2 linked regions of the Novipirellula artificiosorum genome follow. The protein of the gene in region 1 interacts with the protein of each later gene in a pairwise test. Links are inferred from orthologs where the notes say so. Each region holds a gene or a part of one and is shown on either strand. Other genes may lie near its edges. The genes, in order: thrS and rplA.

Region 1 (8,532 bases):
GCGAGCGGCTCGATCGAACCCAAGCAGGCGATCCGTTGGTTGGGGCCGAGAACCCGCTGCAGAGTGCCCCCTCAACCAAGCAAGGGAAGCGTTTGGGCAAGAAGCGAACGGCAAAGAAAAGGGCCAAGAAGCGACCGGCCAAGACGAACCCCAACAGCGGGGGGGACAAGCAGGGTTCATTCTTTGACGACTAGATCTGCAGGGTTTCAAACCACTCCATCGCCCGAACCCTCGTTGTTGGCTCGCCCTCTAACAGGGGCAATCACGATTCGGGATTGACGCTTCCCCATGAAAACAATCATTCTTGTCTTACCCGTTCATGCCTCCGTATCGCATGAACACTTCTTTGAACGAAATTTCGAGTGAAATCTGCTATGTCGACCGCATCCGCCGCGATCATCCAAATTCAACTACCCGATGGCACCCTGGCGAAACACCCCGCCCACACCACTTCGATGGACATCGCCAAAGGCATCAGCGAAGGCCTGGCCCGCAGCGTGATGGCGGCCGAAGTCGGCGGCCGGATCGTCGATGCCAACCGACCGCTCGGCGAATTGGCGGAAGAGGACGCGCCTCTTCCGCTGCGGCTGCTAACCAACCGCGACGCGGAATCGCTCGATGTGCTGCGTCACTCAGCGGCCCATGTGATGGCCCGTGCGATCATGCGGCTCTACAAAGGCGTCTCGCTCGCGTTTGGCCCAACCACCTCTGGCGGATTCTACTACGACTTCGATATCCCAGAAAAAATCAGTGAGGATGATTTCCCAAAAATCGAAGCCGAGATTAAGAAAATCATCAAAGACAAAGAACCTTTCGAACGGTTCATTCTCGATCGCGACGAAGCGAGGAAACTATGCGAGGATCTCGATCAAGATTTGAAGGTCGAACACATCGACACGGGACTCGGTGATCAGGCGACTGTCAGTTTCTATCGACAAGGGGAATTCGTCGACCTTTGCCGCGGGCCGCACATTCCGGATGCAGGCAAGATCAAAGCGATCAAGTTGATGAGTATCGCCGGTGCCTATTGGAAAGGTGACGCCTCGGGCCGCCAACTGCAACGTCTGTACGGCACCGCGTTCTTCGACAAGAAAGAACTCGCGAGCTACCTTGAACGACTCGAAGAAGCACGCCGCCGCGACCACCGGGTGCTCGGCAAACAACATGGCCTGTTCGCGATCAATCCCGAGGTGGGTCAAGGGCTCTGTTTGTGGTTGCCCAAGGGCGCCCGCGTGCGAAGTACTCTTGAAGACTTCCTCCGCAAGGAGTTGCTGTCGCGCGGCTATGACCCGGTTTACAGTCCCCACATCGGCCGCGTGGAGCTGTATGAAACCAGCGGGCATTTCCCCTATTATCGCGACAGCCAATTTTCGCCACTGTTTGGTAGTGAAGCAGGTGGAATGATCGACGCATGGAGTCAACGACTCGAAGCTGGGACGCTCGATGCCGACGGCGAAGAGAAATTGATGGAAGCGGCCAAGGTACTCGGCGCGGAAATCCCTGACTACAAACCCTCGGCATCCAACGAGGCAAAACGTGATGCATTGCATCGTTGGCAAAAGGTTCATGAGCGATACCTCGTCAAGCCAATGAATTGTCCGCATCACTGTCACATGTTCAAGGCACAACCACGATCGTACCGGCAATTGCCACTGCGGCTATTCGAATTCGGAACCGTCTATCGTCACGAACAAACCGGTGAACTGAACGGAATGCTTCGCGTTCGAGGATTGACTCAAGACGACGCCCACATCTTTTGCACCGCCGAACAAGTGGAGGCAGAATTCAAGGCAACGATCGACCTCACCAAATTCGTCCTGGAAGCGGTTGGGCTGAAGGATTATCGTGTGCAACTGTCTTTACGTGATCCCAAAAGTGACAAGTATGTTGGCAGTGAAGAGAATTGGGACCATGCCGAAAATGCCCTCCGCGGAGTGATGCAATCGTCGGGGTTGCAATTCAACGAGGAGCAAGGCGAAGCCGCCTTCTATGGACCGAAAGCTGACTTCATGGTCAGCGACTGCATCGGCCGATCCTGGCAACTCGGGACGGTCCAGCTCGACTATAACTTGCCCGAACGTTTCAAACTCGAATACACCGGCAACGACAACTCGACTCATCGGCCGGTGATGATCCATCGCGCTCCTTTTGGTTCGATGGAACGGTTCACCGGAATGTTAATCGAGCATTTCGCAGGGGCGTTCCCGATGTGGTTGTCGCCGGAGCAGATCCGTGTGTTGCCATTGAGCGACAAATCGATCGACTATGCCGTCGCGGTCGCGAAGCAATTCGACGAAGCGGGGTTGAAAGTGACGATCGATAACAACGATGGTAAGGTGCAAGCCAAAATCCGAAATGCCCAATTGGATTTGGTGAACTACATGGCCGTCGTCGGTCCCAAAGAAGCCGAAGCCGGGCATGTCGCACTTCGCGACCGCATCGAGGGTGACCTCGGATCGATGCCGATGGCCGAAGCGATCGCTCGATTGAAAAAAGAGATCGACGAACGGACGGTTCGCCAAGCCGTCGAAAGCAAGGTCAGCGCTGCTGCTGTCGATTCCGGCTCGACCGGCCATGAGTATTAGTGGTTTCGCGGCTGATCAAAACAACCGCGTTGCGATTCCGGATGAATCCACTTGCCATGGCGTCCAAAGGATGATGGGATCGACCACTTTCAAGTCGCTTTTTCGCGGTGCGATCACGGTCGTATCGAATTCCCAGTTCTTGACATCGTACTTCTCGCCTAGCACGGCGATTTCGACCTGAAGTTCCTGATCGAGTTCCGTCATCTCGAGCGCCAATTGCCGCAATGTCTCTTCGGCTCGCGAGACGTCGGCTCGCTGCTGCGCGGCGCGGCCCGCACCGCGTGCTGCCGTCGACACCTTGGACACATTCGTTCGACTCGCCACCTTGTTTCCAAGGAACGCCCCAAGGATAGAGGCTCCAAAGGAGACAACGGTTGATAACCTGGCTTGCTCGTACTGGTCTTGCTCCACAGCGACGCGATCCTTGGCCGATTGGATCTTCTTGTCCAATGCTTTCATCTTGGACGCATACTTGTCCCGAAGCTTTTCCGTCTCTCGGTCAAGTTGTTCTCGCGCATCTTGCTCGAAATAGATTCTCGCTTCGCCTTCACTACATCCGCCCGGCGCATAGCTTCCCAAAACACGACTTTTGTAAAGTGTGATGGCGTAGTGCCGGTACAAGTAATCTTTGAATTGTTTTTCAAAGCTCTTGAACTTCGATGCGTTGCGAAGGGGGGTTGGTAATTCGCTAAAGGTGAAGTCTTCATCGCAGACGTCGGACCCTACAGCATCGGCAGCAAGCGATTCACTTGCCGTCCAAAGATCGTCCGGCACGCCGCCGCCACATGGGACAAACAATTTCGCATCGGACCATTTGTCGAGATCGGCCGAACTTCGCACATAGTGCAGCGTTCCTTCTGCATAAACGGCAGGTCGATAGATCAATCGGCTGCCATCGTTTGCGGCTAGTGTAGGGGTCAGGAATTGTTCTCCGATGCCACTTGGGATCACCGGTCGCGAGGGTGCGGTCACTTCACCCGCAACCGATTCGGTCTTCGAATCCTCATGGCGTTTTTCGAGGCGCGCTTTACGATCTGCCATCAGCGACTTGATTTGTTCTCGAGCCATGGGTCCGGCTAAGTAGGACAAAGCCCATCGAGTTTGAAAGACACTTGGACCGTCATCGTGCACGTTGTTCATCAGGAACACACGATTACCAAGTGCGGCAAGCGTTTGCTCCATCGCTGAGCGATCAAACTTGGACCCGGTTTGCGCCGCTGCGCCCTCGAGCCCTTCAAGCACGCGAGCCTTGTCGCGTTCGGTTTGTAACCGTCCGAGGAACCAAGTGCCGATGTTGGACAGCCCCTTGTAATCCAAGTCAACAGGATTTTGTGTTGCGAGGGTAATTCCAAGCCCGAACGCACGTGCTTGTTTCAAAAGCGTTAACATCGGCGGTTTCGATGGGGGATTGGACACCGGCGGAAAATAACCAGCAACTTCATCCATGTACAACATCGCGCGAAGCGAGCTGGTTCCACGTTGCGTCCTCATCCAAGCCAACAATTCATTGAGCAAGATGGTGACGAAGAACATCCGCTCGCGATCGCTCAGATGGGCGATCGAGAGGATGGATAAACGTGGTTTGCCTTCCGCAGTGAAGAGCAGTTTCTGTATCGACAGCGGCTCCCCTTCGAGCCAAGTGGAAAACGCGGGCGAAGCAAGCAGGTTGTTAAGCTGCATCGCGAGCTTTGCACGGTCACTCGGGGGCATGAAGGAATCGAGATCCAAAATACCGACCCGCTCGATCGGCGGCGATTGAATCAATCCAATCAGATCGCCAATGTTCACGTTCTTGCCGTCTCGCCAGCAATGATCGAGAATCGATGAGATCAAAATGTGTTCACGAGAAAGCAGTGGATCCGCATTGATTCCCAGCAACGTCAACAGCCCGGATGCAGAGCCGGTGACGCGTTCCCGCATCGCATCCGAATCCTCAAGCAGCGATGGTGGCGGTGCGTCAAAGCTCTTCAGCACCGTCATCGGGATTCCCGCGTTGCTGCCGGGCGTATAGATCGCGATGTCGACGCTGTCGCGAAACTTGGCGATTCGTGATGGTGATTGACCCCACGATTCGATTCCCTTCTTCCAAAGCTTCGCTTTGTCGCAGGCAAGCTGTTCCGACGTGACCCCTTTGCGCGTCGCTTCCCCCTTGTCGATCCAGGGCAAGAAATCGCTAGAGCGAAGCTCGGGAAACGTCAGCAGTAGGTTTCCAAGATCGCCTTTGGGATCAATGCAGATCGCTGGAATGCCGTCGATCGCCGCTTCTTCGAGCAGCGACAAACACAAACCGGTCTTGCCGCTGCCGGTCATCCCGACGCACATCGCGTGCGTACAAAGGTCTTTGGCGTCGTACAGCAGCAAGTCATCTTTCAGCTCGCCCTTCTTTAAATCGTAAAGACGTCCCATGTAGAAAGTGGCGAGCTTTTCAAAAACATCTGGCGACGGAACAGGCATGGTTTCGATGACATCCATTGGAAGCGAAAATCTAAGTAGGGTTCCCGGCGATATCTTAACCGATTCGAATGACGGCGAGAGGATGGGTGCGACGATGCGTCCAAAAGTCGTTAAGATACGCGAAACAAACTTCACGCACCTTCTGGTGGAAAGACATCATGCTGGATCTGTTTGACAAAATCGAAGACGCTACGAAAAAAATCAAAAAACAGTTTGCATCGGTTCCGAAAACCGGTATCATCCTGGGCACGGGTTTGGGAGGCCTCGCCGAGCAAATCGAAGTCGAAGCAACCATCGATTATCGTGACATCCCTCACTTCCCAACTTCGACAGCGACAAGTCACAAAGGACGATTGGTTTGCGGGCAACTTGCTGGCGTTCCAGTTGTGGCCATGGAAGGCCGCTTTCATCAATACGAAGGTTATCCACTCAAACAAATCACACTTCCCGTGCGTGTCTTCAAGGCGCTCGGGGCGGAACGACTTGTTGTCAGTAACGCGTGTGGAGGATTGAACCCGTATTACTCGGCCGGTGACATCATGGTCATCGAAGATCAGATCAATTTGATGGGTGACAACCCACTGATCGGTATCAATGATGACCGCTTGGGGCCGCGTTTTCCCGACATGTGCGAAGCCTATGATCCGTGGTGGGTCGACCGAACGATGGAAATCGGACGCCAAGAGAACCTTCCGGTTCACAAAGGTGTTTTTGTTGCGGTAACCGGACCCAATTTGGAAACGCGCGCCGAATATCGGTTCTTGCGCATGATCGGGGCGGATGTGGTTGGAATGAGCACGGTTCCGGAAACGATCGTCGCTGTTCATTGTGGGCTGAAAGTCGTTGGGCTCAGCGTGATCACCGACATGTGCCTGCCTGATGCCTTGAAACCGGCCAATGTCGAGGAGATCATCGCAACAGCAAATGCCGCGTCGCCAAAGCTTATCACTCTGGTGCGTCGCATTGTCGCAGAGGCAGGGCAGACTCGCGTCGCTTGAGGAACGTGCGACCATCATTCACCGGAGCGTGGATTGAAAGCATGATCGATCACCAAAACGTTCTTAACGAAGCTTGCGCCTTCATTCGCGATTCCGCGGCGATCCAGCCGGCGGTTGCAATGATTCTCGGCAGCGGACTGGGGGGAGTGGCTAAACAGATTGAACGCCCGACCACGATCGACTTTGCGGACATCGCGGGGTTCGCTGCGTCCACCGCAAGCGGGCATCAGGGGCAGTTGATCTTGGGGGAACTGGAGCAACAGCCGGTCATCGCCATGGCCGGTCGGCTCCATTGCTACGAAGGATGGAACATCGATCAGGTGACCTTTCCGGTCCACGTGATGGCCGCCCTCGGAGCGTCCCGATTGATCGTCAGCAACGCCGCCGGTGGTGTGAACCCGAAGCTTCGCGTGGGGGACCTGCTGGTCATCCGTGACCACATGGACTGGATTCGCGGCGTTTCGAAAAGGGCGGTTCGCTCCGCCACGGGATCGCTTGGACGCCGAGTTAACCTGTACGACGATGAAATGTCAGCGATAGCGATCGAGGCGTCGAGAGTCGAGAATTTTTTGGCCATGCAAGGAACCTACCTGGCGACGTTGGGGCCCAATTATGAGACGCGGGCAGAGTATCGAATGATGCGACGCGTTGGAGCCGATGTGGTAGGAATGAGCACGGTTCCAGAAGTACTGGCGGCGGCTAGCAGCGGGATGCGTACGCTGGGATTGTCGTTGGTGAGTAACGTCGCCAGGCCCGATGCCGCTTCGGCGGCGAATCATGATGAAGTGTTAGCGGCGGGCAAATTGGGCCAAACCAAGCTAGAATCGATCGTTCGAACCGTTCTGCGGTCATTTACGTAAAGGTTTGGAGATAAACGACTGAACTTAGCTAGAATAGAGTCGTGTGTCCGTTCTCACGGACTTTTCTTTCCGCTCGGCCACTGACCCTGAGTGCCCATGTCTGACGCAGGATCTCGGAGTCCTCAAAACGATTCAACCTTGTCGGCATTCTCGCCGGCTGCGGTCAGCCACGTCTTCTCGATGGCGAAGTTCACTGACGCGCAGTTGCGACAAGCGATCTCCGAGGTTCCCGCGGCCGATAGCGATGAGGAATTGGTTCAGATTCAAGTCACCGACGCTACGGGTCAGCATTCCGCGTTGATGCGGCTTGACCATCCGGTGCGTTTGCATGTGGACGGGCAGCTTGGCGATTATGCCTTTGCGTTCAATCGGCAAGCCGACATTCGGTTAACCGGGTCGGCCGGTCACGGGGTCGGTGAAGGGATGGCCAGTGGTGCGGTTCGCGTGCGTGGTCGCGCCGGATGCGGTGCCGGAGTCGCCATGACCGGCGGCACTTTGGCCATCTTTGGCTCCGCTGGCCATCGCTGTGGCGCCGGCATGCGATCGGGAAGCATTTTCGTGCGTGGCAATGTCGGGGACGAAACGGGAGTAGGCGCTCTTGGCGGGATGATTGTGATCGGAGGGGATGCGGGATTACGGTTGGGTGATGCGATGAACAACGTGACCGTCTTCATTCGCGGGAAGGCGAAAAGTTTGGCAGACGGAGTGACCGAGGCACCGCTGCGCAAGCGGGAAGAACTGCGTTTAGGTTTGTTGCTTATCAATGCATCGATTCGCGGGGATGCAAAGGAGTTTCGCCGAGTGGTTCCCGAGGCGATGCTCAAAGCGGAAGCATCGCAGCGTGGCGAAGTGGTCCCCAATTGGCGTTAGGAACGATCCATGAATCATCGTCTGTCCCCTCTGCATTTCTTGCCTCCCCCGGTAAATACCGCTTGGACTGGGGCTTTGCTGAATCCGGCGCGCGGCGTGCTTTCACGGCGACATGGCGAAGACATCGCGATGCCGCTGCCGCTATTTTGGTACGACCCACCTTGGTACCAAATCACCACCGACCAAGCCGACAACTTGGCTGTCGCGGTCGCGGAGATGGATGTCCTTGTCGCCGCCATGCGCAGCGAGCTGGCAGGGCCCGCGAGCGAGTCGATTTTTCATAGCGGACGTGCCATTGAAGCGGACGTTGCAGCGACCCCGGACATCACCCGTCGGTATCCGCGGATCTTGCCGTATCGTTCCGAGCGATATGGGTTGATGAGCGAGGATTTCGATGACTGCACGATCCTTGACTTGCGACTGATCATGCCACGTGATCTCTCCGGTCGCTTCGCCTATTCCCCTGCTCAACTTCAGCGTTGGGAGGCGACTCCGGCGACAGCACCTGTTGCGGGAGGCGGTTGGATTCATGCGGCCACTTTTCCGCCGGATGTGGTTTCGATGCAACATCTTGCATCGAAAATCGAACAGCTTCGACGACTTGCCTCATCGGCCGCAATCTTCGTATCGATGGGCCCCTATCGCATGGAGGAAGAACTGCCCCTGCTGCTTGCCGCCAAACCGGACGGATTGATTCTTCGGCTCGACGAGATCTTGCTCGATGGATTGGAACTTGCCGTGCTGACGCGCCGAGCCCGAGAGATG
Region 2 (8,385 bases), on another replicon or contig:
GTTGCCTTGACTGGTTTTGTTGCGGCGCAGCTTCAAACGCTGGGCTTCGATGTCGAGATCACAACGTACCGCGATCCAGCGGGGATCGAAAAGGCGAATTTGGTTGGTAAGCGATTGCCGCCAGACGGCTGTACCGATGGTGGACTTGCCTATTGCTGTCACACCGATGTGGTTCCGGCGATGCGGTGGTCGGGGCCGGGCGGTGATCCGTTTCAAGCAGTGATTCAGGATGATCGGGTCTATGGTCGGGGCACCTGTGACATGAAGGGATCCTTAGCTGCGATGCTAGCGGCGGTTTCACAAATTCCTACGGAAAGCCAATCGCTTCCAATCTGGATCCTTTGTACGGCGGACGAAGAGGTCGGATTCGATGGGGCGAAGCATTTGGTCCGCCTATCGGCCGCGTACCGTGAAATCGTGGCTGCACAGCCCGTTGCCATTATCGGCGAACCCACCGAATTGGGCGTTGTCCATGCCCACAAAGGGATCGTCGGTTTTCGGATCCGCAGTTACGGTCGCGCTGCCCACAGCAGCACCGCGGACGGGATCAACGCCAACGTGGCGATGGTTCCCATGTTGCAGAAAATCGCCGAGCTGAATGCTCGAACCCTCAGCGATGCACGATACCACGACCACCGATTCGATCCGCCGACATTATCGTGGAACTTTGGGTTCACCGACCACGGCACTGCGATCAACGTTACTACGCCGCTGAGCGAAGCCTGGGTCAGCTTGCGAATGATGCCAGAGATCAACGGTGAAGACTTGATCGTCGAAGCGAAAGACTTTGCGACATCCTTGGGATTGGAGTTCACGCGGTTCGGCGGAGGCGAGCCGGTATGGGTGGACGCCGAAGCACCCTGCATCCAAACCATGTCCGCACTCGCGCACTGCCAACCGCGAACGGTATGCTATTCGACCGACGGGGGCCAATTCACGGAACTGCGTCAATTGTTGGTGTGTGGGCCGGGTGATATCGCGCAAGCGCACACGACGGACGAATGGATAAGCATCAAGCAACTCGACCATGGGACCGAGTTGTATCGCAAGGCGATTCAAACATGGTCCTGCAGCGAAAAACGGTAACGAACAAAAGCCCTGGCAAGGGACCTCGCCAGAGCTTTCGCTTGATTCATGTTCACGCGCTGAGAGCAATCGAACTACTTCAGTTCGACGGTTCCGCCCGCTTCTTCGACTTCGGCTTTGACCTTTTCGGCGTCTTCTTTCGACACGCCTTCTTTCAAAGTCGCGGGGCAGCTTTCGACCATCTTCTTGGCTTCCATCAGCGAAGCGCCCGTCAGGTTCTTGACGACCTTGACGACATTCAGCTTCTTGTCGCCAAAACCGGTCAAAACGACGTCAAATTCGGTTTGCTCTTCGACAGCAGCAGCGCCGCCCTCGCCAGCCGCAGGAGCCATCATGACACCGCCACCTGCAGCAGGCTCGATGCCATGCACATCCTTCAGGTAGTCGCTAAGCTCTTTTGCTTGCTTTAGGGTCATGTTAGCGATCTTGTCGCCTAGTTCTTTCGCATCGGCGCTAAATTCTGCGACTGCAGTGCCTTCTTCGGACATTTCTAATACCTCAAAAACAGTTGGTGATTTGTTACGGGAATGACTAACAAAAGAGCAACTACTCGTCGCCTTCTGAAACTTTCTTGATTTGACTGTTGAGCTTCTTACCCGGGCCGAGCAATGCGGCGGACAACTGGGCTCCAGGACCAAGGATTTGACCCACCAGCAGCGAAATCTGTTCTTCACGGCTTGGCCATTTGCTGACTTCCTTCAATTTGTCAGCGTCAAGCTTTTCGCCATCCATGACGCCGCCATTGGCGGAGAAGCTCTCGAACTTGGCGGTGTCTTTGTCAAGACGGACCAGCTCTTTGACGAGGGAGACGAAGTCCGTCGCTCCCCAGCAAACCGCAACCTGACCTTGAGTGCCCTCAAAGGCAGGTGCCAGAGACGACCCCTCGGTCGCTCGACGTGCGAGAGAATTTTTGACGACAAGGATGCGAATATCTTTCGCATCCAATTCGCCGCGAAGTTCATTGGTAGTATTGGCATCCATCCCGACATAGCTGACCAGCACGGCGTCTTCGACCCCGTCCAGCTCACGCTTGATATCGCGAGTTACCAATTCTTTGACGTATTTACTCATCGTTTGGGTTCACTTAGGTGTGATCGATTGCTTCTTTGGCATTCTTTGATAAAAGCATTGTTACCTAACAATACTTTCTGGGGACCACGCGAGCGCTACAACGCGATCCTCACACTTGGGCTCATCGTCGCACAGATCGCAACGCCTTTGACATAAGTGCCCTTGACCGATTGAGGCTTCATTCCGTTAACGAAGGAAAGGAACGCGGCAATGTTCTCGGTTAACTTAGTCGATTCGAAACTGAGTTTGCCGACCATGGCGTGGACGTTGCCACCCTTGTCGTTACGAAACTCGACCTTGCCCGCCTTATATTCGCTGACGACTTTCGCAACGTCGGGCGTCACCGTTCCCGCACGAGGACTCGGCATCAAGCCGCGAGGTCCGAGAACACGTCCAAGAGGGCCGACCAGTCCCATCATGTCGGGGGCCGCGATACAGACGTCAAAGTCGGTCCAGCCGTCTTTGATTTTCTTGGCCAGGTCATCCTGTCCGACGACGTCGGCTCCGGCTTCTTCCGCGGCCTTGGCAGCGTCACCTTTGGCAAAAACGACGACGCGTTGCGTCTTGCCGATGCCGTTGGGAAGCACAATGCTGCCACGGATAATTTGATCCGCCTGGTTCGGGTCAACACCCAAACGCATGTGAACTTCGACCGTCTGATCGAATTTAGTCGAATCGTATTTTTTGAGTGCGTCAACCGCCTCACCGAGAGGCAAAGGATTGGCGGGCTGCTTTTCGAGCGCCGCGCGATAACGCTTTGATTTCTTTCCCATATTTGTCACGACTTTCGTGTTGTCGGGTGGTTTGGCGAGTCTCACCGATCCTGAACGCTTCCGGGGTCGACGATCGACATCCGACCTGCGTCAGTGGCAAGCTCTCCCACTTGTTGGATCACATCCACGTTAAAGAGGCGTGGTAGGCCGAAGCCCTGTGAAGCGAAGAATGTCGCGAATCAAAGGTGAGTCGTCAACGCCAAACGTAGGCTGTTGGGCCACTTTTTGGTAAGATTCTTCGCAGGGCTCGGGGAAACTGCTGCAGGAAACAGGCAAAACTATGGTCGAGATCGCTCGTCACCGAGCTTTAGCACTGTTAACCGAATGCACCGGTGACGATATTTGGAGCGTGGAGCATTGCCGCGCCCATCGAGTTCCCGAGCAATGGATTGACGAATTGGCGGACAATTTTGAGTCGGGTTTCCGAGCCGATAGCCATACCATTTACTTCAAGGACAAGGTAACCAACCAATTCCGGGGCGTTCGTGATATCGATTTGGCGGTCCGTATCGCGGAGTCGCTTGGCTTGCAAGTCGATCGGGTGACCGCCGCGACGTTCAGTCGGCGAGGAATGGTGGCGGCGATCAAGCAAGCGATCATGGACGGCGATTGACGTTTTTTCTGCTGCAAAGGAGGATGGCCGAGTAAAAGGAGGCTTGTCGAAATGTGGCATCGGCTGCCATAATCCCCAGCCACGAGCAAGATGGCAAACGCAGTCAATGGATGCATCCATTTTCAAATAGTCAGAATAGACAAACGTTCAACAGCAATTTTTAGAGAGAAGACGCGATGGCAGGCCGTAGCAAGAAAAAGGCGGAGACAGTGTTCTTGGTTTGCGAAGAAACCAACGACTACAACTACACCTTGCAGCGAAAAGCAGGTGGCGAAAAGCTGCGGCTGAAGAAATATAGCCCGCGTCTTCGTAAGCACACCTGGCACGCTGAAAAGAAAAAATAGCCTCTCCCCGCATGCTACGCACTTGATCGTTTCGCGGCTTGACGTTCTCGCTACTTTTGGAGTTCAAGGATGCAGCGCCAGTGGCGGATCATTCCTCACGATACCTCTCGCGTCGAACAACTTGCGAAGACCGCGCGATTGCCCGCGGTGGTGGCACAGTTGTTGGTCAGCCGAGGTATCTATCGCGCGGAGGATGCGGCAAGCTTCTTGTGCACCAAGCTGACGAACCTGCGCGATCCCAATGAGCTGCCGGGCGTTGTTAAGGCGACGGAATTGATCGTGTCGGCGATCGATGCCAAGTTGCCGATCACGGTTTATGGCGATTACGACGCGGACGGTATGACCGGCACGGCGATTCTCGTCAATGGCCTCAGTCTTCTCGGCGCCAACGTCAGTTACCATGTTCCGAATCGACTCGAAGACGGGTACGGTTTGAATGAGGACGCGATTCGGAAATTGGCCGATCGTGGCAAGAAGATGATCATCTCGGTCGATTGTGGAGTCACCAGTCGAGCTCACGCCGATCTTTGTCGCGACCTTGGCGTGATGCTGATCATTACCGACCATCACATGATCGACGGAGAACTGCCCAAGGCTGATGCAATCGTTCATCCGCGGTTGCCAGGTACGGCTTACCCTTTTGGCGAACTCTGTGGAGCAGGTGTTGCCTTCAAGCTGGCTTGGGCGTTGTGCCAGCAGGTGTGTGGGGCAAAAAAAGTCACCGAGCCGATGCGGCGCTACTTAATGCAATCGCTGTCATTGGCAGCCATTGGAACCGTCGCGGACGTCGTCCCCTTGTTGGACGAAAACCGCGTGCTCGTCGAGCATGGGCTGCGAATGCTGCAGGCGGAACCGCTTCCTGGCTTGGCCGAATTGATGAAGGTGACCAAGCTCGACCAATCTTCGTCGCTGAGTTCCGAGAGCATTGCGTTTACCCTTGCACCCCGGCTGAACGCCGCTGGTCGATTGGGCCAAGCCCAATTGGCGGTCGAACTGTTGACGACCCCGGCTGGCGAACGGGCGGTGTCGTTAGCTGAATACATCCACCAATTGAACAGTGACCGCGACACCTTGCAGCGGAGCGTGACGCTGGCAGCGCAGAAGCAAGCTAAGGCCGAGTTCGATCCCGAATTGGACCCGGCGCTCGTGCTCTCGGGTGTCGGTTGGCATGCAGGAGTGATTGGGGTGGTGGCGGGGCGTTTAGCCGAGAAGTACGCCAAGCCCGTTTTTGTTCTGTCGCTCGATGCGACGGGCAAGAAAGAAGCGGTGGGATCCGGACGCGTTGGGGGGACCGATATTGATTTGCATGATGCTCTCAGCGAGTGTAGCGAGCGGCTGATTCGCTTTGGGGGCCATAAAGCGGCTGCGGGATTGACGATCGACGAGCAGCAGATCGATGCCTTTCGCGGCGATTTTTGTGAAGCGATCACCAAGCAATGGCAGGAGCGAGGCGTTGCACCCGAGATCGTCATCGATGCCGAAGCTTCCCTGGGGCAATTGAACCTCGAAACGGTTAAGCAAATCGAAAGGCTCGCTCCATTTGGCGCAGGCAACCCTCGGCCTGTGCTTTTCTGCGGCGATTGCGTACTTGATGAGCCCGCACGCCGCATGGGGGGCGGGGATCGTCATTTAGCCGTCAAGCTACGCCAAGGCAGCAAGACGGTTCGAGGGGTCGCCTTCGGAGCCGGCGATTGGTGCGACGCATTGAACGAAGTGGAGGGTCCCATCGAAATTGCTTATCGTCCGGTGATCAACGAGTTTCGTGGGTTCCGCAAGGTCGAGGTTCATCTCGTGGATTGGCGGGTCGCATCGTCTCGCCGCGAGGGTCGCGTCGATCAAGCAGGCCAGGCGTTGGTGTCGTAGGCTCTGCTCGGTGTTTCTTTTCGGTGTTTCTTTTCGGTATTACTTTTCGCTGCTACAACGCCACCTGCTCTCCACCACCGATCGCACTGCGCCGGCATGCATCCACGATTTGCTGAGTTTTCAGTGCCAATTCGCTGTATCGAGCGTCGACCTCGCCATCGATCGCGATTTGGCTCATTCGCCGAACCATGTTGACTTCTTGAGCATTTGATTCACCCGATGAGTATTCGTCGATCGAGTGCAGCTCGCTGCGTTGGCGGTAGTTCCACCGGCAATTGGCAACCTGCAAGTCATGAGCGTGTCTTCCCCAGTGGACTTGGCCGTCATAAAACGGCAACACGAAGTCATTGACCGACAAGTAGCCATTCGAGCCGGACACGATGGCCGTTTGTTGGTTGCCCGACAAAAAGGAGCAGTAGAATGCAGCGGACAACTCGTCGGCGAAAAACATCTCGGCGGAAAACGCCCCCGGGACTTGATGTTCTGCGTTTTTGCCGCCGATCGCCGTCAACGTTTGCGCCGACACATGGTGTGGCATCTGCAAGTCCGTCAACCAGAGGGTGAACCGAATGCAGTACCAACCGAGATCTCCGACGCAGCCGTGTGGTTCCAGCTCGCAATTTGCGCGAATGTTCGATGCTTCGAACGCATCATCACTGGGAAACGAAAAGTGTGTTTGAATCCGCCTCAGTTTTCCAATCGTGTTCGGGTCCCGCAGTTGCTGGCAGATTTCGGTGATTCGCGTCCCGTGGTCAAACATCACTCCATCCATGAACTGGACATTGGAAGCTCGGCAGGCATCCATCATCTCGGCGGCGTCTTGCGCATGGATCGCGACCGGTTTTTCGCACAAGACATGTTTGCCTGCTTCGGCGGCCGCGATGACCCATTCCTTTCGTAGCCCGGTTGGCAGAGGGACATAGACCACATCAATCTCGTCGCTATGGATCAGGTCTTCATAGCAGCCCATCGCGTTGACTGGTTCGCACTGCTGTGATTCGGCCGAGCACTCTTCGATGAACGTGTTGGCTCGATCGATCGATCGGCTCGCAACCGCCGCGACGCGACCATTGCCGCTTAACTGGATCGCTTTCCAGTTCTTTCGAGCAATCGCGGCCGTGCCCAGAAAACCCCAGCGGCAAAGTCGATCGGTCATCTCATTTCTCTCGGTGGTTTGGAATCTTGATGGCGCCTTAGCAAGTCACTTCTGTTGAGCCGCGATTATTGGTGACCCGTCAATCGCTGTCTAGCACGAGGATTCTGCAACGCAATCGGCTAAAGCCTACCACTCCAACAAATAATCCGGGCCAGGGAGTTCGAAATGCTTCAGTGGTTGATTTTGAACTTTGCGAAGCCGAGCAATCGGCTAGATTATTGAGCAGCGAATCGGACGGACCGCTGAGTTCGTTCGTTTTCCTTGCCCCCATCCATTATCCCACCATCGTCACCAGAGGACTCATGATGAATCGCCAGACCATCTCGCGCAGGCGTGTCTTGAAAAGCAGCGCTGCCACGATCGTTGGTGGATTTGCGTATCCAACCATCATTCCATCGACGGCCTTGGGTGATGCTCAGACGCCGCCGCCAAGCGAGCGGGTCACTTTGGGGCATATCGGCGTCGGCGGTCGTGGTACCTTTTTGAGAAATGCAACGCCGGTTGGAAACGGAATTCAGAGCTTGGCAGTCTCGGATTGTTATCAACAGCGACGCGACTCCGCTGCGGCGAAGATCCAAGGCGACGGTTACGCTGACTTTCGACGTATCCTTGATCGTGAGGATATCGATGGCGTGATCATTGCCACTCCCGATCATTGGCATGTCCCGATCGCATTGATGGCAGCCAAGGCGGGAAAGGATGCCTACGTCGAGAAACCGTTGGGGCTGTCCATCGAACAGGACTTGAAGTGCAAGGAAGTGTTCGATCGAGAGAAGCGAATCTTTCAATATGGCACGCAACAGCGTGAAGCGAAGCACCAACAATATGGTCGCGAGCTCGTACGAAGCGGTAAGCTGGGTTCGATCCGAGCGATCGAAGTTCAGGCTCCCAATGGAGGAAGCGGTGGATCAACCGAAGCGACCAAGGTGCCAGCAGGATTTGACTATGATCGCTGGCTCGGCCCAGCACCGGAGGCTCCCTACACGGTGGATCGCTGCAAACCATCCGGCACCTATTGGATCTATGATCAATCGATCGGCTATTTGGCGGGTTGGGGCGCGCATCCCTTGGACATTCTCGTGTGGTGCTATGACGGCGACCAAGCTGGACCGTTTACCGTCGAAGGCACCGGAGACATTCCAGCCGAGGGACTGTACGACACGGTTTTCAATTGGGAGATGACGATGCGGATGGCCGACGGCGTGAAAATAACTTTCAAGACCGGGTCGGACAGCACGAAATTCATCGGTACCGAGGGACGCTTGGAGTTGACACGCAATTCCATCCGGGCCTTCCCCGTTGGATTGGTTTCCGAGGAACTCCCTAGCAACAATCATGGCCAGAACGGGGCCAACCATATCGGCGTTTTTGCGGATTCCATCCGGTCCCGTCACCCTGCAAGCAGTCCGGTGGAAGACGCGGTGCGCTCGGATGTGATGAGCCATTTGTGTGATATTGCGGTTCGAACTGGGGAGCGGG

The links.
Region 2: the proteins of thrS (region 1) and rplA interact in binary tests that used the Escherichia coli proteins (3 or more experiments, as listed by UniProt). The link is inferred for Novipirellula artificiosorum from one-to-one orthologs.

What each region holds. Positions count from the first base shown.
Region 1 is NZ_SJPV01000006.1:129,511-138,042, forward strand. What follows is about bases 15-2,979. They hold thrS (threonine--tRNA ligase), read left to right. Parts: upstream 15-374; coding sequence 375-2,585; downstream 2,586-2,979. Other genes in these bases: Poly41_RS17400 (DNA-methyltransferase), read left to right, coding at 15-194; Poly41_RS17410 (ATP-binding protein), read right to left, coding at 2,601-2,979. In the rest of the region: more of Poly41_RS17400, read left to right, coding at 1-14; more of Poly41_RS17410, read right to left, coding at 2,980-5,057; Poly41_RS17415 (purine-nucleoside phosphorylase), read left to right, coding at 5,198-6,037; Poly41_RS17420 (purine-nucleoside phosphorylase), read left to right, coding at 6,079-6,897; Poly41_RS17425 (tributyrin esterase), read left to right, coding at 6,994-7,767; Poly41_RS17430 (hypothetical protein), read left to right, coding at 7,777-8,532. UniProt on the Escherichia coli protein: Catalyzes the attachment of threonine to tRNA(Thr) in a two-step reaction: L-threonine is first activated by ATP to form Thr-AMP and then transferred to the acceptor end of tRNA(Thr). The rate-limiting step is amino acid activation in the presence of tRNA.
Region 2 is NZ_SJPV01000007.1:171,489-179,873, forward strand. What follows is about bases 1,092-3,909. They hold rplA (50S ribosomal protein L1), read right to left. Parts: upstream 2,931-3,909; coding sequence 2,253-2,930; downstream 1,092-2,252. Other genes in these bases: rplL (50S ribosomal protein L7/L12), read right to left, coding at 1,161-1,574; rplJ (50S ribosomal protein L10), read right to left, coding at 1,633-2,157; Poly41_RS19445 (FMN-binding protein), read left to right, coding at 3,211-3,543; rpmG (50S ribosomal protein L33), read left to right, coding at 3,720-3,887. Outside these bases: Poly41_RS19425 (M20 family metallopeptidase), read left to right, coding at 1-1,086; single-stranded-DNA-specific exonuclease RecJ, read left to right, coding at 3,957-5,750; Poly41_RS19460 (Gfo/Idh/MocA family protein), read right to left, coding at 5,803-6,906; Poly41_RS19465 (Gfo/Idh/MocA family protein), read left to right, coding at 7,080-8,385. UniProt on the Escherichia coli protein: One of the primary rRNA binding proteins, it binds very close to the 3'-end of the 23S rRNA. Forms part of the L1 stalk. It is often not seen in high-resolution crystal structures, but can be seen in cryo_EM and 3D reconstruction models.